3 regions of the Streptomyces sp. NPDC085481 genome follow, and region 1 is predicted to be linked to each of the others. Evidence: riboswitches for the same ligand, from Rfam matches in the RefSeq annotation. Region 1 holds a riboswitch; each other region holds the start of a gene.
What was found. Region 1 has a riboswitch for cyclic di-AMP ahead of ACIGEZ_RS29110 (transglycosylase SLT domain-containing protein). Riboswitches for the same ligand answer to the same signal wherever they lie in the genome.
Positions count from the first base shown of each region.

Region 2: another riboswitch for cyclic di-AMP. It lies ahead of ACIGEZ_RS31790 (M23 family metallopeptidase); the one in region 1 lies ahead of ACIGEZ_RS29110 (transglycosylase SLT domain-containing protein).
Region 3: another riboswitch for cyclic di-AMP. It lies ahead of ACIGEZ_RS20595 (C40 family peptidase); the one in region 1 lies ahead of ACIGEZ_RS29110 (transglycosylase SLT domain-containing protein).

Region 1 covers NZ_JBITTJ010000016.1:145,322-152,482, reverse strand. Annotated here, with positions in the region: gene ACIGEZ_RS29115 (alpha/beta fold hydrolase) at 1-838, opposite strand, end outside; gene ACIGEZ_RS29110 (transglycosylase SLT domain-containing protein) at 918-1,748, opposite strand; cyclic di-AMP (ydaO/yuaA leader) riboswitch at 1,753-1,904, opposite strand; gene ACIGEZ_RS29105 (alpha/beta hydrolase family protein) at 2,304-5,123, shown strand; gene ACIGEZ_RS29100 (GMC oxidoreductase) at 5,321-7,161, shown strand, end outside.
Region 2 covers NZ_JBITTJ010000020.1:87,967-95,127, forward strand. Annotated here, with positions in the region: gene ACIGEZ_RS31785 (PP2C family protein-serine/threonine phosphatase) at 1-1,148, shown strand, start outside; cyclic di-AMP (ydaO/yuaA leader) riboswitch at 1,405-1,551, shown strand; gene ACIGEZ_RS31790 (M23 family metallopeptidase) at 1,563-2,657, shown strand; gene ACIGEZ_RS31795 (aldo/keto reductase) at 2,726-3,670, shown strand; gene ACIGEZ_RS31800 (PrsW family intramembrane metalloprotease) at 3,702-5,072, opposite strand; gene trmB (tRNA (guanosine(46)-N7)-methyltransferase TrmB) at 5,381-6,136, opposite strand; gene lhgO (L-2-hydroxyglutarate oxidase) at 6,242-7,161, opposite strand, start outside.
Region 3 covers NZ_JBITTJ010000009.1:163,123-170,283, reverse strand. Annotated here, with positions in the region: gene ACIGEZ_RS20605 (ATP-dependent Clp protease proteolytic subunit) at 16-639, shown strand; gene ACIGEZ_RS20600 (hypothetical protein) at 647-952, shown strand; cyclic di-AMP (ydaO/yuaA leader) riboswitch at 1,268-1,465, shown strand; gene ACIGEZ_RS20595 (C40 family peptidase) at 1,469-1,945, shown strand; gene ACIGEZ_RS20590 (ATP-binding protein) at 2,051-2,482, opposite strand; gene ACIGEZ_RS20585 (hypothetical protein) at 2,686-3,297, opposite strand; gene ACIGEZ_RS20580 (8-amino-7-oxononanoate synthase) at 3,327-4,562, opposite strand; gene bioB (biotin synthase BioB) at 4,705-5,943, shown strand; gene ACIGEZ_RS20570 (adenosylmethionine--8-amino-7-oxononanoate transaminase) at 5,936-7,161, shown strand, end outside.

The DNA of each region.
Region 1 (7,161 bases):
AGGCGGTGTGCGCGAGGATCGCCGGGACGACCGTCGCCCAGTCGGCCCGGTCGACCCCGTGACCGGCGTCCGGCAGTGCCACGAGCCGTCCCCCGGGGATCCGTTCCGCGAGCGCCTCGCCGTGCGGGAGCGGGAACATCGGATCGGCCGTCCCGTGGAGCACCAGGGTGGGCACGGCGATCGCGGAGAGGGGTCCCGGCGCGTGCTCGCCGTCCGGGAGCGCGTCGTGGTTGCGGGCCGCCGCGAAGTCGTGCGCGCGCTCGACGTCGCGGCGGACCAGGCCACGGGCGGCGGTCTCGTCGAACGGGCGGCGGCCTCCCGCGAGCACGCGCGCGTAGGCGACCGTGTAGTCGATCACCGAGTCGGCGTCGGACCAGTCGACGCGCGCCGTCGAGACGAAGCGCAGGAACTCCTCGGTCGGCGGAGGAAGCGCGCGGTCGCCGGGCACGGCGGAGGACGTGCTGATCAGGACGAGTGACAGGACGCGACCGGCGTGGTCCAGCGCGAGCAGCTGCGCGAGCGCCCCGCCGGCCGAGACGCCCACGACGTGCGCGGCCGGGATCTCGTAGGCGTCGAGCACGCGGGCGGCGTCACCGACCAGGTCCGCGCCGGTGTATCCGGGACGGCCCGGTTGGTAGGTGACCGACCGGCCGGTGTCGCGGTGGTCGTAACGGATCACGAAGCGGCCGCCCTCGGCGAGCATCCGGCAGAAGCCGTCCTCCCACCAGAGCATCGACGCGCCGAGGCCCGCGATGAGCAGGACGGGCGGATCCGACCGGTCACCGAAGGACTCGGTGCACAGCGTGATGCCGCCCGTCTCCACCGTGCGCTCAGCCATCGTCGCGACTCCTCTCCTGTCCCATGGTGCCCGGAAGCCGGGCCGTCGGTCAGGTGGAGGCACTACGGCGGCTCCCGGCTCAGTAGGCGCCGTTGACGTTGTCGATCGAGCCGTAGCGGTCGGCCGCGTAGTTGCAGGCGGCGGTGATGTTCGCGACCGGGTCGTAGGGGTCGTTGGCGGTGCCGGTGACGTGGTAGGCCTGGAAGGTGGGGTCGATCACCTGGAGGAGGCCCTTGGAGGGGGTGCCGGCGACGGCGTTGGAGTCCCAGTTGTTGATGGCCAGCGGGTTGCCCGAGGACTCGCGCATGATGTTGCGGTGGATGCCGTCGTACGAGCCCGGGATGCCGTACTGGGCCATGATGTCGAGGGACTCGCGGATCCATCCGTCCAGATTGTCCGGGTATGAGGCCTTCGCCGGAGCGGCGGCCTGGGCCGCGGTCGCCTGGACGGCCGCCGGCTTGACCGACGCGGCCTTGACCGACGCGGCCTTGACCGACGCGGCCGGGCGGGCGGCCGCCGCGGCACCCGCGGCTGCCGGACGCGAGGCGGCCCTGGTGTCGATCGTGAGCTTCAGACCGGGGCGGATGAGACCGGGGTCGGCACCCACGGCGGCGCGGTTGTCCTTGTAGAGCTTCTTCCAGCCGCCGCTCACGGAGTGCTTCTGGGCGATCTTGGAAAGTGAGTCGCCGGCGACCACGGAATAGCGCACCAGGCCGGCCTTCTTTGCCGCCGTGACGACCGTCGCCTTTTCGACTGCGACGGAGTGAATTTCCTGCGGGGTGGCCGCACCAGCGCTGGTCGAGGCGATCAGCGGCAGGGCGAGTGCGGCGCTGCCGGTGATGCCGACGGCGGCCAGGCCGCGAGCGAGCGGGGCGTTCTTGGGGCGGCGGTGCTTCCCGTTTCCACGCATGGCGAGTTCCTCTCCTTCGCCTGCGAGGTGAGCTGTCGGGTTCGGGCAGGAGATGCCCGGCCGCGGTGCGCGGCTTCACCCCGAGTCGCCCCGGAGACCGGGACGGCGGCGAACCTGGGTCCCCCGCTCCTGCCGGAAGTGTGGTGAGTGCGGTTTTCCGGGCGGCGGCAGGATTCGGCGTTCCGTCCGGATGACGGGGTGACCGTAAGCGAAAACAAACATCGAGAACAAGGTCGGAATTCATGAACGCGAATTGATCTCCGACAGAAAGGGAAAGGATCTTTCCTTTGACCTTTCACCGCGACCGCCAACTCTTCTCCGCCACTGCACACTTGGTGTCGCGCCGGCGCCGACCGGGCCCGTTCCGCCGTGACTCACATCACTGATTCCGGGAACCTAATGCCTTTTCTTTGAATTTCCCCCTCGAAGGTGATGAAGCGGACATCCTTACCTTTATCCGCATTTAGCAATCCGCTGTCGCATTGTTCGCGCCGGATGAGGCAACCCGGACGCAGCGGTCTCCGTCCTCCCGAAGCGAGAGAGAGGAAGACCGTTTTGATACGTGTCACACGCGGCGTCACCACCGCCGCGGCGTTACTCGCACTGGCCACCGCGTCCCCCGCACTGGCCTACGCGCAGCCGTCGCAGCCGTCACAGCCGTCACCGGAATCGCCGTCGACGGCCTCCCCCGGAAGCCGGCTCGGGAACACCGGGCTCCCCGAGGGCTGGCGGGTCATCGGAACCGGTGCCGGCAGGCAGTTGGTCTGGACGTCGTCCGACCCCGTGCCCATGGGCGACGCCCGGGTCGAATTCCGTGACGGCGACCGGCTGCTCGGCCATCCGGTGGCCCAACAGGACGGCCGCTCCTTCCGGTTGCCCCTGGGCGACGTCCGGATCGAGAAGGGCTCGGAGCTGCGCGTGACGGCCGGCGGCCGGCGGATCGACGCGACGGAAGGGGCCACCGCCCGCTCCCCCCGGCACCGCCCCCTCGCCCCCGGCACGCGGCAGGAGACGCCGCTTCCGGCGAACCCGGTCGACCCCGGAGTGCCCGGCCGCTACCGCACCGTCAGCGGTGAATACGACCTGAAGTCCGTGTCGTTGCCCGGCTTCGCCCATCCCGTGGAGATGCGCGCCACGGTCGTGGGACCGACCGACGCGCCCGGGAGGCGGCCGGTGGCCCTCTTCCTGCACGGCCGCCACGGCACCTGCTACACACCCGGGACCGAGGACTCCAACGGCGCGTGGCCCTGCCCGGCCGGCATGAAGCCCATACCGAGCCATCAGGGGTACCTGAGCGCCCAGCAGCTCCTGGCCTCCCAGGGTTACGTGACGCTGTCCATATCCGCCAACGGCATCAACGGCCAGGACTACCTCGCCGACGACGGCGGCGCCCAGGCCCGTTCCTCCCTGGTGCGACTGCACCTGGCCCGCTGGGCCGACTGGTCCGCGTACCGCAAGGCCGCCCCGGCCGCCGTACGCAAGGTGGCGCCCGCGGACCTCTCCCGGGTCCTGCTCGTCGGCCACTCCCGCGGCGGCGAGGGCGTCAACCGCGCCGCCCTCGACAGCCTCTACGCACCGCCCGCCGACCAGGACGGCTACCGGGGCCCCGTACGGTGGAAGATCCGCGGCAACGTCCTGATCGGGCCCACCGTCTTCGGCCAGAACCCGGTCCCCGACGTGCCCTCCGCGACCCTGCTGCCGGGCTGCGACGGCGACGTCTCCGACCTCCAGGGCCAGGTCTACGCCGACGGCACACGCGGCGTCAGCCGAGGCTCCGCCCTGCACAGCGCGGTCTACGTGGTCGGCGCCAACCACAACTTCTTCAACAGCGAGTGGACGCCGGGACAGGCGAAGGCGCCCGCCTTCGACGACTTCTCGTCCGACGACACCCCCGACCCGGTCTGCTCCCCCGGCACGAAGACCCGCCTGACCGCCCCTCAGCAGCAGACCGCGGGCGCCACCTACATCGCCGCGGCGGCCCGGCTGTTCGTCGGCGGTGACGACCGGGTCCGTCCGCTCCTCGACGGCTCCGGCCGCCGCGCGCCCTCGGCCGACCCGGCCCGGGTCCTCACCGACGCCGTCGGAGCGAACCGCACGGCGGCGTTCCTGCCGGGCTCCTCGGTCACGGTGTCGGGCCGCGGCGCCCGGATCTGCGCCCAGGTCGACACGGACGCCGCCCGCGCCTGCCTGAACCCCGAAGAGGGCGGCACCTCCCCGCACTTCGCGTACTGGGAGGCCCCCTCCGAGCCGGGCCGCGACGCCGTCGCGATGCAGTGGTCGAACCCGGGGGCACCGGTCGCGGTGCGCTCGGCGAGGCCGGTCTCCCTGGCCGGCTCCGAAGCCCTCGCTCTGCGACTGATCGTCCCGCCCAACAGCGCGGGCACGGAGCTGGACATCGCGGTCACCGACGCGTCGGGCCGCCGCGCGCAGCTGGGCCGTACCCGCGTCGACGGACTGCCGGGCAGCGAACGGACCGCCTCGTACTGGGGGCGGGAGATCCGCGTACCGCTGTCCGCCGCCGCCCGCGCCGGACTGAACCTCAAGAAGGTCACCGCCCTCGAACTGACCCCGCGCAGCCGGTCCGGCCGCGCGTGGCTCATCGACGCGTGGGGCTGGCGCCCCGGGACGCCGGCGGTGAGCCCGGCCGCGCTGACCCGCGTGGACATCGGCCGCCTGACGGTCAAGGAGGGGAACTCCGGTGTCCGGACCTACCGCATTCCGGTGCGGGTCTCCGGAAAGGGCAGCGGCCAGGTCCGCCTGTTCGTCCCCAAGCCGGGCACCGACGAGGTCACGTCCCGCTTGGTCACGGTGCGTCCGGGACGCCATGACATCGTCCTGCCGGTCGAGGTCGCGGGCAACACCCGGTTCGGCTACGACAGGGCACAGGACGCCTTCGTCAAGGCGGTGCGCGGCACCGTGGTCGGTGCGCACCGCGGCGGGGTCACCGCGAAGAACGACGACCCCATGCCCAGGGTCGGCGTCACGCCGGTCGCGGCCGACGTGACCGAGGGCGGGGCCCTGACCTGGCGGGTGACGCTGTCCGGGCCCGCCGACGCCGAGATCTACGGCGCGATCGAGTTCCTCCCGGTGACCGGGGGCACGGAGCTGTCCACCGCGGACATCGACCCGAAGTGGCTGGAAGAGCACGTCGGCAACGTGCCGGATCCTCCCCTGCCGGTGTCCCAGGCGCTGGAGGGCGGCGTGGGGGTCGTCATCCCCGCCGGTCGGACGCGTACGGAGGTGAGCATCCCCATCGCCAAGGACGGGGTCGGCGAGCCGAAGGAATCGCTGCGGGCCGTGCTGACCACCTACGACGAGGCGTGGGAGCCCGTCCGGGGGCCGGAGTTCGCCGGCACGGTGAGCGACGCGCCGTGAGGTGAGTCCGTGGCCGTGAGGTGACGTGTCCGTCCGCGTCACCTCACGCCGGACGGGGTGGTCTCCGGACCCTGCCGGGGGCCGGTGACCGCCCCGTCGTGTCCCCCGGACGCACCGTCCGCATGGTGCACCGGCGCGGCGGACCCTAGCGTCCTTTCCGGGGCGGTATGTCACCGTCGCCCGTAAGGGGATCGCCGATGACGAACGAGCAGGAAGTCGATGTCGTCGTGGTCGGCTCGGGCTTCGGCGGCTCCGTCGCCGCGTACCGGCTCGCCGGGGGCGGTCGGTCCGTCGTGGTCCTGGAGCGCGGCAAGCCGTACCCTCCCGGCAGCTTCCCCCGGACGCCCGCCGGGATGGCCCGCAACTTCTGGGACCCCAGCGAGGGCCTGCACGGGCTGTTCGACATCTGGTCCTTCCGAGGTCTCGAAGGCATCGTCTCCAGCGGCCTGGGCGGCGGATCGCTGATCTACGCCAACGTGTTGCTGCGCAAGGACGAGAAGTGGTTCGTGCGCGAATCGCCGCTGCCCGGCGGGGGGTACGAGAACTGGCCGATCGGCCGCGCGGACCTCGATCCGCACTACGACCAGGTCGAGCGGATGCTCGGCGCCACGCCGTACCCCTATGACGACACGCCGAAGACCGCCGCCATGCGGGAGGCCGCGGACCTGCTGGGCCTGCACGTGTCCCGGCCGCCGCTCGCCGTGTCGTTCGCCTCCGCGCCCGGCGAGGAGCCCGTCCCCGGCGCGCCCCTCCCCGAGCCGGCGTACGGCAACATCCACGGCCTGCCCCGTGAGACCTGCCGCCTGACCGGCGAGTGCGACCTCGGCTGCAACCTGGGCGCCAAGAACACCCTCGACCACACCTACCTGTCGGCCGCGCGCGGGCGCGGCGCCGACATCCGCACCCGCTGCGAGGTACGCGGCTTCGCACCCCGGCCCGGTGGCGGATACGAGGTCCGTTACGTCGTCCACGACCCGGCCCGCGAGGGGCACCGCACCCCCACCGGCCGGCTGCCGATGCGCACGATCCACTGCAAGCGCCTCGTCCTCGCCGCCGGCACGTTCGGATCGACCTACCTCCTCCTGCGCAACCGCTCCGCGCTGCCCGGCATCGGCCCCGCGCTCGGCAGCCGCTTCTGCGGCAACGGCGACCTGCTCGGCCTGGTCCTCAAGGCGACCGGCGGCTCCGCGGGAAGCGGGCCGCGCGGGCTCGCGAGCAGCACGGGCCCGGTCATCACCAGCGCCATCCGCGTCGGGGACGAACTCGACGGGGACGGCTCGACGGGACGCGGCCACTACGTCGAGGACGCCGGCTACCCGGCCTTCGTGGACTGGCTCGCGGAGGCGGCGCAGGTACCCGGAAGCACCCGCCGTACCGTCGGGTTCGGCCTCCACCGCCTGCGGTCCCGGCTCGGTCTCACCCCGGAGAGCAACATCAGCGGCCGGCTCGCGCAGCTCCTCGGGCCCGGGGTCTTCTCCGACTCCTCGCTGCCGCTCCTGGGCATGGGACGGGACCTCCCGGACGGCCGCATGAGCCTGCGCCGGGGCTATCTCGACATCGACTGGACCACGCTGACCTCGCGCCGCTACTTCGCACGCGTACGGCACACGATGGCCGGCGTCGCCGCGGCGCTCGGCGGCGAGTTCCACGACAACCCGCTGTGGTGGACCCGTCGCGTGGTCACCGTGCACCCGCTCGGCGGCGCGCCGATGGGGCGTCATCCCGCCGAGGGCGTCTGTGACGCGTACGGCGAGGTCTTCGGGCACCCGGGGCTGTACGTGCTCGACGGCTCCGTCCTGCCCGGACCGGTGGGCGCGAACCCGTCGCTCACCATCGCCGCCTTCGCCGACCGCGCCTGCGACCGCATCCTCGAACAGCCCCTGGCACCACGGTCCGCGACGGCGCCCACGGTGGGGGCGGCGGCGGACGGCGAGCGCCCCACGAGTCTGTCGTTCACCGAGGAGATGAAGGGATACCTCGCGCTCGACGTCGCCGACCCCGAGGAGGGCGAGGCGATCGGCCGGGAGCGGAACCAGCG
Region 2 (7,161 bases), on a different contig from region 1:
CCGGCGGCGAGGGCCGGGGCCCGTACCCGGTCGCCCGGCGCTTCCTGCGCGCGCTGCCCCCGCTGGTGATCGTGGGCGGGATCGTCTTCGACCTGGCGACCCCGGCCACGTACACGGCGGCGCCGATGTTCTCGGCGGCCCCGCTGATCGCGGCCCCGTTCTTCTCCACCCTGACGACGCTGCTCACCGGCATCGCCGCCATCCTCGCCAGCGTCGGTCTGCACGTCTACAACGGAACGGCCGACGAGATCCCGGCGCTCACCGAGACCCTGACCGTCGTCACGGTCTCGGCCCTCGCGCTGCTGATCAACCGGGTGGTGCGGCGCAGTGGCGAGCGGCTCGCGTCGGCGCGGGTGATCGCGGCGACGGCGCAGAAGGCGGTGCTCCCGGCGCCCGCGGAGCGGATCGGCGGGCTCCAGATCGCGGCGCGGTACGAGGCGGCGCAGGCCGACGCGTTCATCGGCGGCGACCTGTTCGCGGTGCAGGACACCCCGCACGGGGTGCGGCTCGTGGTCGGCGACGTCCGCGGCAAGGGTCTTGAGGCGGTGGAGGCGGTGGCGGTGGTCATCGGCGCCTTCCGTGAGGCGGCCGAGCAGGAGCCGACGCTGGAGGGCGTGGCGCAGCGGCTCGAGCGGGCGCTGGCCCGCGAGGGCACCCGGCGGGACGATCTGGACGCGTTCGAGGGGTTCACCACGGCCGTGCTCGCCGAGATCCCGCGCGGCGACGGGTCCGTACGGGTGGTCAACCGCGGGCATCCGGAGCCGCTGCTGCTGTACGGGGACGGGGCCCTGGCGCAGCTGCGGCCGAGCGAGGCGGCGCTGCCGCTGGGGATGGGGGAGCTGGCGGTGTGGCCGGACCGGGCCGACGAGGCCGCGTACCCGCCGGGCGCGACGCTGCTGTTCTACACGGACGGGCTCTCGGAGGCGCGGGACGCGCGGGGGGTCTTCTACGATCCGGCGGCGCGGCTCGCGGGGCGGATCTTCCCGGGGCCCGAGGAGCTGCTCGACGCGTTGGTGGCGGATGTGCGCCGGCACACGGGCGGGGGTGCGACGGACGACATGGCGCTGCTCGCGGTGAGCCGTCCGGCGGTGGGGCAGCCCGTGCGGCGGCGGACGATGCCGATGGTGCCGCCCGCCGGGGGGCGGTGACGTGCGGGTGGTGACGTGCGGGTGGTGAGGTCCGAGGGCGGTGACGTGACGTAGTCGAAGGGTGTCGCTCCGATAACAATTGACGTAACGTCAGATCGGGGGTTTGCCCCTGACCCTTTTCTGAAGGGGGGTCAAGTCGGACCATTTTCTCCCAATTCAGTGAATGATCACTCGGGACAGCTTGGAATCGGGTGGCCGTGTCTATTAACGTTCGATAACGCAGCGCGGTCGTCCCAGCCGTCGCAAGAGACGGCACCGTGCGCGCGCGCCGAATCCCGAAAGGGAACCGGGGAACCACCACTTGGGGTGAATCGGGCAACGTCGCACCCGTGCGACCCACCCGTAGGAGACCTTCCTGCTCCGAACCCGTCAGCTAACCCGGTAGGCGAGAAGGAAGGAAAGGAGAGCGCCTTCGTGGCGTCCAACACCCCCGGTCCCCAAGCCTCCTTCGACTACTTCGGCGCCCCCGGCGCCACGGGCGCGGACGGGGAGGAGTGGAACCCCACCGAGGACACCCTGCGGGCCCAGAGCCGCTCCGGCGGCCGTCACCGGGTCGTCAAGCAGCGCTCCAACTTCGCGCGTTCCTCCACCGTCCTCGGTGTCGGCGTCATCGCCGCCGTCGGCGCGGGCGGCCTGGCCACCGCCCAGGAGAAGCCCCCCGTCTCGATAGCCCTGCCGGACCTCGACCTCCCGGACGCCTCCGAACTGCCGGGCGTCGGCGAGCTGATCGGCTCCGGTCACGAGGACGGCGCCGCCGCGAAGGGCGACGCGGCGAAGAACAACCCGCAGCCGCTCACCGCGCTCACCTACGCCGTCCCCGCGGACGCCCCGGCCGGCGGCGACGCCGCGCAGGCCGGCACGCAGGAGCAGACCCGGACCGACGCCGGCGAGGCGCTGCGCGCCCGCATCCTCCAGCAGGCCGAGCAGCAGCAGGCCGCCGCGGACACGGCGGAGAAGGAGGCGGCGCAGAAGGCGGCCGCCGAGAAGGCGGCGGCGGAGGCCGAGGCCAAGGCCGAAGCGGCGGCGAAGGCGGCCGCGGAGGCGAAGAAGAAGGCCGAGGCGGAGGCGGCGGCGAAGGCCGAGGCCGAGCGCCTGGCCAAGCTCGCCGCCGGCTACTCGCTGCCCACCTCCTCGTACACGATCACCTCGACCTACGGCGAGGCCGGCTCCATGTGGTCCTCCGGCCACCACACCGGCCTGGACTTCGCCGCCCCCACCGGCACCCCGGTCAAGGCGGTCCACGGCGCCACCGTGAAGTCGGCGGGCTGGTCCGGCGCGTACGGCTACCGCATCGTCCTGGAGCTCGAGGACGGCACCGAGGTCTGGTACTGCCACCTGTCCTCGATGACGGTCGGCGTGGGCCAGTCGGTCGGCACCGGCGACACCATCGGCCGCGTCGGCGCCACCGGCAACGTCACCGGCCCCCACCTCCACCTGGAGGTCCACACCCCCGGCGGCTCGGGCATCGACCCGGCGGACTGGCTGGGGTCCAAGGGCCTGAGCGTCTGATTCCGCGTCGCGGGGGGTCGTCCCCCGCGGCCGGAATAGGCGGGGCGGCGTGGAGGTTGGTCCCTCCCATGACCTCTCTCCGCAAGCTGGGCGCCTCCGACCTGCACGTCTTCCCGCTCGCCCTCGGTGGCAACGTCTTCGGCTGGACCGCCGACGAGGCGCAGTCCTTCGCCGTCCTCGACGCCTACGCCGCTGCCGGCGGCAACTTCGTCGACACCGCCGACACCTACTCCTCCTGGGTCGAGGGCAACCAGGGCGGCGAGTCCGAGACCGTCATCGGCCGCTGGCTCGCCTCCCGCGGCAACCGCTCCGACATCCTCGTCGCCACCAAGGTCGGCGCCCACCCCCGGTACAAGGGGCTGAGCGCCACGACCATCAAGGCAGCCGCGGAGGAGTCGCTGCGCCGCCTCGGCACCGACCACATCGACCTCTACTACACGCACTTCGACGACGAGTCCGTGCCGGTCGAGGAGATCGTCGTCGCGCTCGACCAGCTGGTGAAGGACGGCAAGGTCCGGGCCATCGCTGCCTCCAACATCTCCCCGGAGCGGCTGCGCGCCTCGCTCGACTTCGCCGAGGCCGAGGGGCTCGCCCGCTACGTCGCCCTGCAGCCGCACTACAACCTGGTCTCCCGCGAGACCTACGAGGGCGCCCTCCTGGACACCGCCGAACAGGCCGGCCTGGCCGCCGTGCCGTACTTCGCGCTCGCCTCCGGCTTCCTCACCGGCAAGTACCGCCCCGGCACCACCGTCGCCAGCGCCCGCGCCGGCAGTGCGGCCAAGCACCTGGAGACCGAGCGCGGCCAGAAGGTGCTGGCCGCCATGGACGCGATCGCCGAGGCCCACGACACCGAGGTCGCCACCGTCGCCCTGGCCTGGCTGGCCGCGCGGCCGACCGTCGTCGCCCCGATCGCCTCCGCCCGCACGGTCGAGCAGCTCCCCGCGCTCGTCGCCGTCGCCGACCTGAAGCTGACGGAGGCGGAACTGGCCGTGCTCACCGAGGCCTCCGCGTAGCGCTGGGGCTCTCCGGCCCCGATCGCACGGCCTAGCCGCGGTACGGGTTGTAGCCGCCGTAGTCCAGATACTGCGGCGGCACCCACACCCGGCCGGTGACCCTGGCCGCGTGGCTCAGCGCGGGCGAGGCCACCTGCCTGCGCTGCCACAGGTGGTGCAGCAGCTCCTGCTCGCGGGCCGTGAAGTCCGGGGCCGCCTGGCCGTGTCGGGCCCGGTGGCGCAGGAAGGCCAGGGTGGTGGCGAATGCCTCGTACTCGCCGACGGCCTGCGCGGCCGGCTTGCCGTACGTACGGGCGGCGAAGCCGCGGGCCAGCGCGCGGGCCCGCATCGAGGAGAGCGCGAGCGGCTCGTCGTGCGCGAGCCAGCCGGCCGTCGCGTACGCCGGGAGCTCGCCGGATATCGTGCGCAGCTCCTTCTGCCGGCTCCATATCGCGAGCCAGGTGAGCAGCGCGAACACCGGCACCATGAACATCCCGTACACCGCGAGGAACGCCAGCGGGTGGAAGGACGCCGAGCCGTTCCACAGCGCGTGCATGCCCATGGCGAGCAGCAGTCCGCCCAGCGGCAGGAGTATCAGCCGGGTGCGGCGGGCCCGGGCCACGGCCGGGAGGGCCGCCGCGAAGCCGAAGCCGAGCCCGGTGAGCGAGGTGAAGAGCGGGTGGGCGAACGGCGACATGATGACCCGGACGAAGAAGGTCCCGACGGTCACCGAGCCGAGGCCGGCGGAGCCGAACTCCTGGTCCTCGCCGAAGGCGTTGCCCAGATAGAGGATGTTCTCGGTGAACGCGAAGCCGGTGGCGGTGAACCCCGCGTAGACCAGCCCGTCGACCGGGCCCGTGAAGTCCCTGCGGCGGAACAGGAACAGCAGCAGCACGGCCGCGCCCTTGGCGGTCTCCTCGACGACGGGCGCGACCGCGGTCGCGCCGAGGGTGTCGGCGGAGCCGGGGTCGGCGGTGGCGCTGCTGATCCACTCCACCGCGAAGGAGTTGGCCAGGATCGCCACGAGCGTGGAGGCGAACGCGCCCCAGGCGAGGGCGAACAGCAGGTTCTTCCACGGGGCCGGCTCGACCCGGTCGAGCCAGCGGAACGCGGCCATGAGCAGCGGCACGGGCAGCACCGCGAGCCCGAGGCCCACCAGGAAGCCCTCGGTGCCGGTCTCCTCCCGCACCAGCGCCAGGATCGCCAGCGCGCACAGGGCGAGCAGGGTGATCAGCGTGATGGCCCGGACCAGCCGGCTGCGCCAGAAGGCGCGGCGCGGCTTGTAGCGCCACTTGGCACGCTCGGGGACCGCCGTGAAGTCGGGCTGGTCGGTCTCCAGGGCGGGTACGGGTGCGGGCGCGGGCACGGCTGCCGTGGAGGCCACGGGCTGCGGTGCGGGTCCGGCGATGGGGTTCGATGACACGCAATGACCCTAACGAGCCCCGCCGACACCGGCGAGGGACTTCCGGACGCCTGTGGAAAAACCGGCGGTCGCGGGCCTGGCGGCCTGTGGAAAACGAGCGGCCGCCGCCCCTCGCGCCGCTGGTCCCCCTCGCGCTGGTCCCCCCGCGCCGCTGGTCTACGGGCGTGCCGCTGGTCTACGGGCGTGCCGCTGGTCGACCTGAGCGCCGCTGGTCGACCTGAGCGCCGCTGGTCGACCGGAGCCCCGCTGGTCGACCTGAGCGACGCTGGTCGACCAGAGCCCCGCTGGTCGACCCGAGCCCCGTTGGTCTACCGGCGGCGGAACAGCAGGTCGTGGACGACGTGCCCCTTGTCGATGCCCTGCCCCTCGAAGCGGGTCAGCGGCCGGTAGCCGGGCCGCGGGGCGTAGCCGCCGTCGGCCTGGGTGTTCTCGAAGTCGGGGTGCGCGCCGAGCACCTCCAGCATCTGCTCCGCGTACGGCTCCCAGTCCGTGGCGCAGTGCAGCACGCCGCCGGGCGCGAGCCGGGGGGCGAGCAGGGTGAGGAACTCGGGCTGGATCAGCCGGCGCTTGTGGTGGCGCTTCTTGGGCCACGGGTCCGGGAAGTAGACCCGGCACCCGGCCAGCGACTCGGGCCGGATCATCTCGCGCAGCAGGATGATCGCGTCGCCGTTGGCGACCCGGACGTTGGTCAGGCCGGCGCGGTCGGCGAGCCCGAGCAGGTTTCCCTGGCCCGGGGTGTGGACGTCGACCGCGAGGATGCCGGTGCCGGGGTCGGCGGCGGCCATCTGCGCGGTGGCCTCGCCCATGCCGAAGCCGATCTCCAGGACGACCGGAAGACCGCCGAACATCTCGTCCAGGTCGAGCACCCGCTTGCCGTCGATGTCGAGCCCCCAGTCGGGCCACCGCTTCAGCATGGCCTCGGCCTGACCCGCGGTGACGCGGCTGCGGCGCGGCTGGAAGCTGCGGATCCGGCGCTCGAAGTGCGAGCCCGCGGGGTCGGGCGAGGGCCCCTCGCCCGGCGCGAACATCCTGCTGCCGAGCCGCGCCGCGCGCTGCTCGGCCAGGGTGCGGTCGGCGGGGGTGATGTGCGGGTGGTTCTCTGGCTGCTCAGACACAATGCCCCGATTCTACGGCGCGCCGGGCGAGGACCCGGCGGGCCGCAGCCTCCGCTACAGCAGCGCCAGTGCCCGCCCCGCGACCTCGCGCCCGATCGGCAGCGAGGCCGTCGCCGCCGGGGACGGGGCGTTGAGGACGTGGACGGTGCGGACGGACTCGCGGATCAGGAAGTCGTCCACGAGCGTCCCGTCCTTCAGGACCGCCTGCGCCCGCACTCCCGGCGTCGCACGCCGCAGGTCGCGCTCCTCGACGATCGGCAGCATGCGCCGTACCGCCTCGGTGAAGGCACGCTTCGACAGGGACCGGTGCAGCTCGCCCGCCCCGTAGCGCCAGTGCGCGCGGGCTATCGCCCAGCTGCCCGGCCAGGCGAGGGTGCCGGCCAGCTCGCGCGGGCGGACGACCGACCAGCCGTACCCCTCGCGGGCGAGCGCCGGGACCGCGTTCGGCCCGACGTGGACGCCGCCGTCGATGCCGCGGGTCAGGTGGACCCCGAGGAAGGGGAAGGCCGGGTCCGGCACGGGATAGACCAGGCCGCGGACGAGCGAGGGGTCGGCCAGCTCGTAGTACTCCCCGCGGAAGGGGACGATCCGCATCTCCGGGTCGTCGCCCGCGAGCCGTGCCACCCGGTCGCAGTGGAGACCCGCGCAGTTCACCAGGACCCGTCCGCGCACCACGCGCCCGGCGGCCGTGCGCACGGCCACGCCCCAGGGCCGCCGGTCGACGGCCGTGACCGCGGAGCCGTACAGGATCCGCGCCCCGGACGCCTCGGCGAGCTTCGCCGCCACCGCCCCGTAGTCGACGATGCCGGTCGTGCCGACGTGGATCGCGGCCACCCCGCGCACCCGCGGCTCGTACTCGCTGATCTGCGCCGGGCCCAGCTCCCGCACCGGGATGCCGTTCTCCCGGCCGCGCTGCACCAGCGCGTGCAGGCGTGGCAGCTCCTCGCGGTCGGTGGCGACGATCAGCTTGCCCG
Region 3 (7,161 bases), on a different contig from region 1:
AGGGAGGTCTTCGCCATGGATGCTCGCCACGTCCTGCCCGAGTTCACCGAGCGCACGAGCTTCGGAACCCGCACCCTCGACCCGTACTCGAAGCTGCTCCAGGAGCGGATCGTCTTTCTGGGCACGCCGATCGACGAGACCGCGGCCAATGACGTCATCGCCCAGCTCCTGCACCTCGACTACGCCTCGCCCGAGCAGCTGATCAGCCTCTACATCAACTCCCCCGGGGGTTCGATCAGCGCCATGACCTCGATCCACGACACGATCCGCACGGTCTCCTGCGATGTGGAGACCACCTGCCTCGGCCAGGCCGTCGGCCCCGCCGCGGTGCTGCTCGCGGCCGGCTCGCCGGGCCGGCGACTCGCGCTGCCCGGGGCCCGGATCGTGCTTCAGCAGCCCACGCTCGACGAGCCGTTGCAGGGCCAGCCGAGCGATCTGGACATCCAGGCCCGGGAATTGCTGCGCCAGCGCGAGCTGGTGGTCAGGCTGCTCGCCGAGCACACCGGGCAGAGCCCCGAGCGGACCGACGCCGACATCGACCGGACCACGGTGCTCGACGCGGCCGCCGCCCGCGCCTACGGCCTGGTGGACCACGTCCTGAAGACCCGCCACGCGTCCACCGGTACCGGGGAGGAGTGAGCCCGCCGTGGTCCCGGAGCTGCCGCAGCTGCCCGCGCTGACGCGCGCCGAGGGTGAGTTCGTCGACGCCTACCTCGAAGTCGTCGACCTCCTGGGCAGAATCAATCCATCCAGGTCCTCGCATACCTATGGGGCACTTCGGGCCGCCCAAGCGCTGGTGGGGCGGGCGACGGCCCTGCGCGAGGCCCTGACACTCATGCATATGCGGGGCGAGAGCGAGGTCCACGCGGAGACATTGGCCCGTGCGCTGCGGGTGTTGGACGGGGAGCGGAGGGCCGGGCGGGTCACCGTGCCCGGGGAGTCGGCGAGTTGACAGTTGCGCGTGTCGTGTCCAGGTCCACCCGGGGCAACGCGGCCGCAGAATCGCTCCCCCGTTCGGCGTATTCGATGCATCGACAGAGGGCTCAGGCAAGTTGCGCAACAGGTGTACGCATCTGGCGGAATGGGGCGTTCCACGCCTGGTACGGAGCTCGTCGGGCAAACCTCTGAAGATCGAGAAAGCCGACTGTCCACCCGTATGGATCAGTCGTGAGGAGCCTCACATATCGCCGTTTCAACTCGGATTTCGCCCATGGTGTGAGTCAAGATCCCTGTCGACGACAAGCCCCCGCCACCCGAGGCGGGGCGGTCCGGGCGGACGCCGAGTCCTGCCGCCGTTCCGGACGTCTGGTCGACAGGAGTGGATCGGCAGGAGTGGAGGACCCGAGCAACACGGGACGTGCGCGCAGTGCGGACGTTCCTCGGGGTGAAGCCGCAGCCGCGGCCGGGCATCTTCGCCTGCCCGAACCCGACAGGTCATCCTTCACAGGCGGCTGACGAAGGGTTGCGCATGACTGCGCAGATGCATGTCCCGTCCCTGCTGTCCCGGGCCGGAGCCGTCTCGGCTCTCACCCTCGCCGCCGTCGGCGGCACGCTGCTCGCCCCAGGAGCGGCACCGGAGGCCCAGGCAGCGACGTCCTACGCCAACAAGGCGCTGAACGTCGCCGCCTCGAAGAAGGGATCGCCCTACAAGTACGGCGCCTCCGGCCCGACCCGTTTCGACTGCTCGGGCCTCACGGTCTACTCGTACAAGAAGGCGGGCAAGTCGCTGCCCCGCACGGCGCAGCAGCAGTACAACAAGACCCGGCACGTCTCGGCTTCCGGCCGGCAGAAGGGGGACCTGGTCTTCTTCCACTCCGGCGGAAGGGTGTACCACGTCGGGATCTACGCGGGTAACAACAGGATCTGGCACTCGCCGAAGACCGGTTCATGGGTGAAGCTGGACAAGATCTGGAGCTCGAAGGTCTCTTACGGCCGGGTCCGCTGATTCGCCGTCCCGCTGATCCGCCGTCCCGCTGACGCACGGTGCGGGAGGGGGCGCCCGGTGGCGCCGCCGGCCCCCTCCTCCCGCCGCCCGCTCGGCCGGGCCCGCTCAGCCGGGGAGCACGGCCGTCCAGGGCAGGTTGATCCAGACCGTCTTGCCGCCCTCCGCCGTGGGCGTGACCGCGAGCCGGCCGCCCGCCCCGGCCGTCAGGGAGCGGATGATGACCATGCCGCGGCCGTTGTCCTGCTGGACCGCGGCCGGGAGGCGCTGCGGCCAGCGGGGGTGGCTGTCCGTGACGCCGATGTGGAGCAGTGCGTCGCACTCCAGGCGGATGTCGACCGTGAAGGTGGGAGACTGGCCGAAGGTGTGCTGGACGGCGTTGGTCGCCAGTTCGGAGACGATCAGTCGGACCGCGTCCGCGGTGTCGGTGTCGCCCTCGAGCCCCCAGGAGACGAGGACGTCGGCGACGTATCTCCGGGCGGCGGAGACCGAGGCGGGATCGCTCGGCAGCGTGAGTGTTGCTTCCTGGTGGTCTGCCATCGCGACGCTGTCCCTTTCCCACCGGGGCCCGGCCCCGGATTGCGCTTCGCGTCAGAGTGCCACCGATGCTGCCGCCGTGGGCAGCGATCCACCAAGATATCCGGATATCTGTCGCCCGAAGCGGTGAACTCCGCTACGGGCGACCGGATCGGCCCTGGCAAGGCGCCTTACGAAACGGCTTCCGAGGCGCCTTGCGAGGCGCCTTACGACACGAAGCCGACGACCCCGAACCCGGGGCGCGACTCCACGTGCCGCAGCCAGCCCATGACGTCCATGACGGCGTCCACGACCTCGGAGTCGAGCGGCGGTGCGTGGCCGTCCTTCTTGGTCTGCTCGAACTGCTCGAGCGCCGCCAGGCACTGCTCGTGCGTCCACTCGCCGCAGCGCGGCAGGTCGTAGGTCGGCACCACGTCGGGCATGCCCCCGTAGTAGCCGAACTCCGCCACCGACACCGCCGTGATCCGCAGCGCCCGCAGCCCCTCGTCCACCATCTCCAGCCAGTCCCCGCGGAACGGCGAGAAGCACGAGTTGTCCAGGAAGGACCCGGTCAGCGAGCACAGCCGCTTGTAGGCGTAGCCGTACTGGAAGGCGTACTGACGCTGCGCGTCGAACGGGCCGCCGTACACCACCGCGCGCAGCGCCTCGTACGCCGTGGGCGCGCCGTCCGCGATCTCCGAGGAGAACCAGTCGTCGGCCGAGGCGAGGTCGGCGGCGAAGGAGTCGCGGATGACCTGGAGCAGCTGGTCGTCGCGCGAACCGACGAGGTCGTGGGCGGCCTTGGGGTCGAGCAGGTACACGCTCAGCGAAGAACTCATGCCCTCAACTTAGCGAGCACCACTGACAGTCAGGCCGCGCCCTCCGGCGCCGTCCGCACGATCGTCGCCACGGCCTGCTCGATCTGCGCGTCCGTCAGGTCGGCGCGGGCGGTCAGGCGGAGCCTCGAGACGCCGTCGGGGACCGACGGGGGGCGGAAGCAGCCGACGCCGAGGCCGAGTTCACGGCAGTCGGCGGCCCACCGGAGCGCCTCGCTCGGGCCGGGGGCGCGGACCGAGACCACGGCGGCGTCGGGCCGTACGGCGGTGAGGCCGGCCTCGGTGAGCAGCCGGTGGAGGGTCGTGGCGACCGTACGGGCCCGGGCGGCGAGCGCCGGCTCGGCGGCGATCAGCCGCAGGCTCGCGAGCGCCCCGCCCGCGGCGGCGGGGGCCAGGCCGGTGTCGAAGATGAAGGTACGGGCGGCGTTGACCAGGTGCTCGATCACCCGGTCCGGGCCGAGGACCGCGCCGCCCTGGCTGCCGAGGGACTTGGACAGGGTGAGCGTGGCGACCACGTCCGGGTCACCCGCGAGCCCCGCCTCGTGCAGCGCGCCGCGTCCGCCGTCGCCGAGGACGCCGAATCCGTGGGCGTCGTCGACGACCAGGCCCGCGCCGTACGCCCGGCAGGTCTCGGCGAGGGCGGTGAGCGGGGCCCGGTCGCCGTCCACGGAGAAGACGGAGTCGCTGACGACGAGGGCCCGGCGGTCCGGGTGGGCGGAGAGGGTCTTGGCGACGGCCTCGGGGTCGGCGTGCGGCACCACGGCCGTCTCGGCGCGCGCGAGCCGACAGCCGTCCACGATGGAGGCGTGGTTGCCGGCGTCGGAGACGATCAGCCCGTCCCGGGCCGAGAGCGCGGTCAGCGCGGCCAGGTTCGCCGTGTAGCCGGAGGAGAAGACCAGGGCGGCCTCGAAGCCGCAGAACGCGGCGAGTTCGCTCTCCAGCCGGGCGTGCAGCCGGGTCGAGCCGGTGACGAGCCGCGATCCGGTGGAGCCCGCGCCCCAGCGCCGCGCCGCTTCGGCCGCCGCCTCGGTGATCTCCGGGCGGCGGGTGAGTCCGAGGTAGTCGTTGCCCGCGAGGTCGAGCAGGCCGGACTCGGCCGTCCGGGGCCGCAGCGTCCGCACGAGGCCCGCCGCCGCGCGCTGCCGTGCGGCGGCCTCGGTCCAGCCGAACGCGGCCCGGCGCGGGTCCGGCCCCGCCGTCCTGTCCTGCGGGTCCCCGTACGGGTCCTCGTGCAGGTCCCCCGGCAGGTCCTCGGCGTACGACGGCATGGCAGATCCTTTTGTAGGCAGCGCACAGACCCTAACCGGCCCGGGCCGAGGTCAGGGTGTGGCCATACACACACCTCCAATGGCGTCGTTTGTTCGGATCCTCCTTGGCCGCGGGGTGTGCGGTAGGCGAGGATCAGCGCTTATGGACCTGCTGAACACGCTGGTGGAGAAGGGGCTGCGGCGCGAGTCGCCGACCCGTGAAGAAGCGCTCGCCGTGCTGGCGACCTCCGACGACGACCTGCTCGATGTGGTGGCTGCGGCCGGCAAGGTCCGCCGTCAGTGGTTCGGACGGCGGGTGAAGCTGAACTACCTGGTCAATCTGAAGTCGGGCCTGTGCCCCGAGGACTGCTCGTACTGTTCGCAGCGGCTCGGTTCGACCGCCGGGATCCTCAAGTACACCTGGCTCAAGCCGGACGAGGCCTCCGCCGCGGCCGCCGCCGGCGTCGCGGGCGGCGCGAAGCGGGTCTGCCTGGTGGCGAGCGGCCGGGGTCCGACGGACCGGGACGTCGACCGGGTCGGCAAGACCATCGAGGCCATCAAGGAGCAGAACGAGGGCGTGGAGGTCTGCGCCTGTCTCGGTCTGCTCTCCGACGGCCAGGCCGAGCGGCTGCGGGCGGCCGGCGCCGACGCGTACAACCACAACCTGAACACGTCCGAGGGGACGTACGGCGAGATCACCACCACCCACACGTACCAGGACCGGGTGGACACCGTGCAGAAGGCGCACGCCGCCGGTCTGTCGGCCTGCTCGGGTCTCATCGCCGGCATGGGCGAGAGCGACGAGGACCTCGTCGACGTCGTCTACGCGCTGCGCGAGCTCGACTCGGACTCCGTGCCGGTGAACTTCCTGATCCCCTTCGAGGGCACGCCGCTCGCGAAGGAGTGGAACCTCACCCCGCAGCGCTGCCTGCGGATCCTCGCGATGGTGCGGTTCGTCTGCCCGGACGTCGAGGTCCGCATCGCGGGCGGGCGTGAGGTCCACCTGCGCACGATGCAGCCGCTCGCGCTGCACATCGCCAACTCGATCTTCCTCGGCGACTACCTCACCAGCGAGGGGCAGGCCGGGCACGCCGACCTGGAGATGATCGCGGACGCGGGCTTCGAGGTGGAGGGGGCGGGGACGACCACGCTGCCCGCGCACCGGGCCGACGCGCTCGCCGCGGCCGGTGGCGGATGCGGGTCGCCTGCCGAGGCCGGTGGCGGGTGCGGGTCGCACGCGGGCGCCGGTGGCGGGTGCGGGTCGCATGCCGAGGCCGGTGGCGGGTGCGGGCCTTGTGGCGGTGCCGCCGCGGAGGTGCCCGCGGCGACCGCGGACGCCCGTACGGACCTCGTGGCAGTGCGCCGCCGGGGCGCCGGGACGGATCTCGCGCCGAATGCGTAACGACGAGCTCCTCGCCCTGGACCGGGCGCACGTCTGGCACCCGTACGGGCCCATGCCGGGCCGTGTCGATCCGCTGGTCGTCGCGTCCGCGTCCGGGGTACGGCTCCGGCTGGCCGAGTCGGTCGACGGGCAGGACGAGTTGGTCGACGGCATGTCCTCCTGGTGGTCGGCCATCCACGGCTACAACCACCCGGTGCTCAACGAGGCGGCGCGCGGCCAGCTCGACCGGATGAGCCATGTGATGTTCGGCGGGCTCACCCACGAGCCCGCCGTCCGGCTCGCCGCGCGGCTCGTGGAGATCACGCCCGAGCCGCTCCGGCACGTCTTCCTCAGCGACTCCGGGTCCGTCGCCGTCGAGGTCGCCGCCAAGATGTGCCTGCAGTACTGGCGCTCGGTCGGCCGGCCCGGCAAGCACCGGCTGCTCACCTGGCGGGGCGGCTACCACGGGGACACCTGGCAGCCGATGTCGGTGTGCGACCCCGACGGCGGGATGCACCAGTTGTGGTCCGGGGTCCTGCAGCGGCAGGTCTTCGTGGACGCGCCGCCGGTCGCGTACGAGGAGTCGTACGCCGAGCTGCTGCGCGAGACCATCGGCCGGCACGCGGACGAGCTGGCCGCGGTGATCGTGGAGCCGGTGGTGCAGGGCGCGGGCGGTATGCGCTTCCACTCGCCCGAGTACCTGCGGGTGCTGCGGGAGGCGTGCGACGCGCACGACGTGCTGCTCGTCTTCGACGAGATCGCCACCGGGTTCGGGCGTACGGGGGCGTTGTTCGCCGCCGACCACGCCGGGGTCTCGCCCGATGTGATGTGCGTGGGGAAGGCCCTGACCGGAGGCTACCTGTCGCTGGCGGCGACGCTGTGCTCCGGGCGGGTGGCGGACGGGATCTCGCAGGGCGAGGTCCCCGTCCTCGCCCATGGCCCGACGTTCATGGGCAACCCGCTCGCCTGCTCGGTCGCGCTCGCCTCGATCGATCTGCTGCTCGGGCAGGACTGGCAGGTCGAGGTCAAGCGCATCGAGGCCGGACTCCGCGAGGGGCTCGCACCCGTGTCCGCGGTCCCTGGTGTCCGCGACGTCCGGGTGCTCGGCGCGATCGGGGTCGTCCAGCTCGACCACGAGGTCGACATGGCGGCCGCCACGCGGGCCGCGGTCCGCGCGGGGGTCTGGGTCAGGCCGTTCCGGGACCTGATCTACACGATGCCGCCGTTCGTCACCGGGGA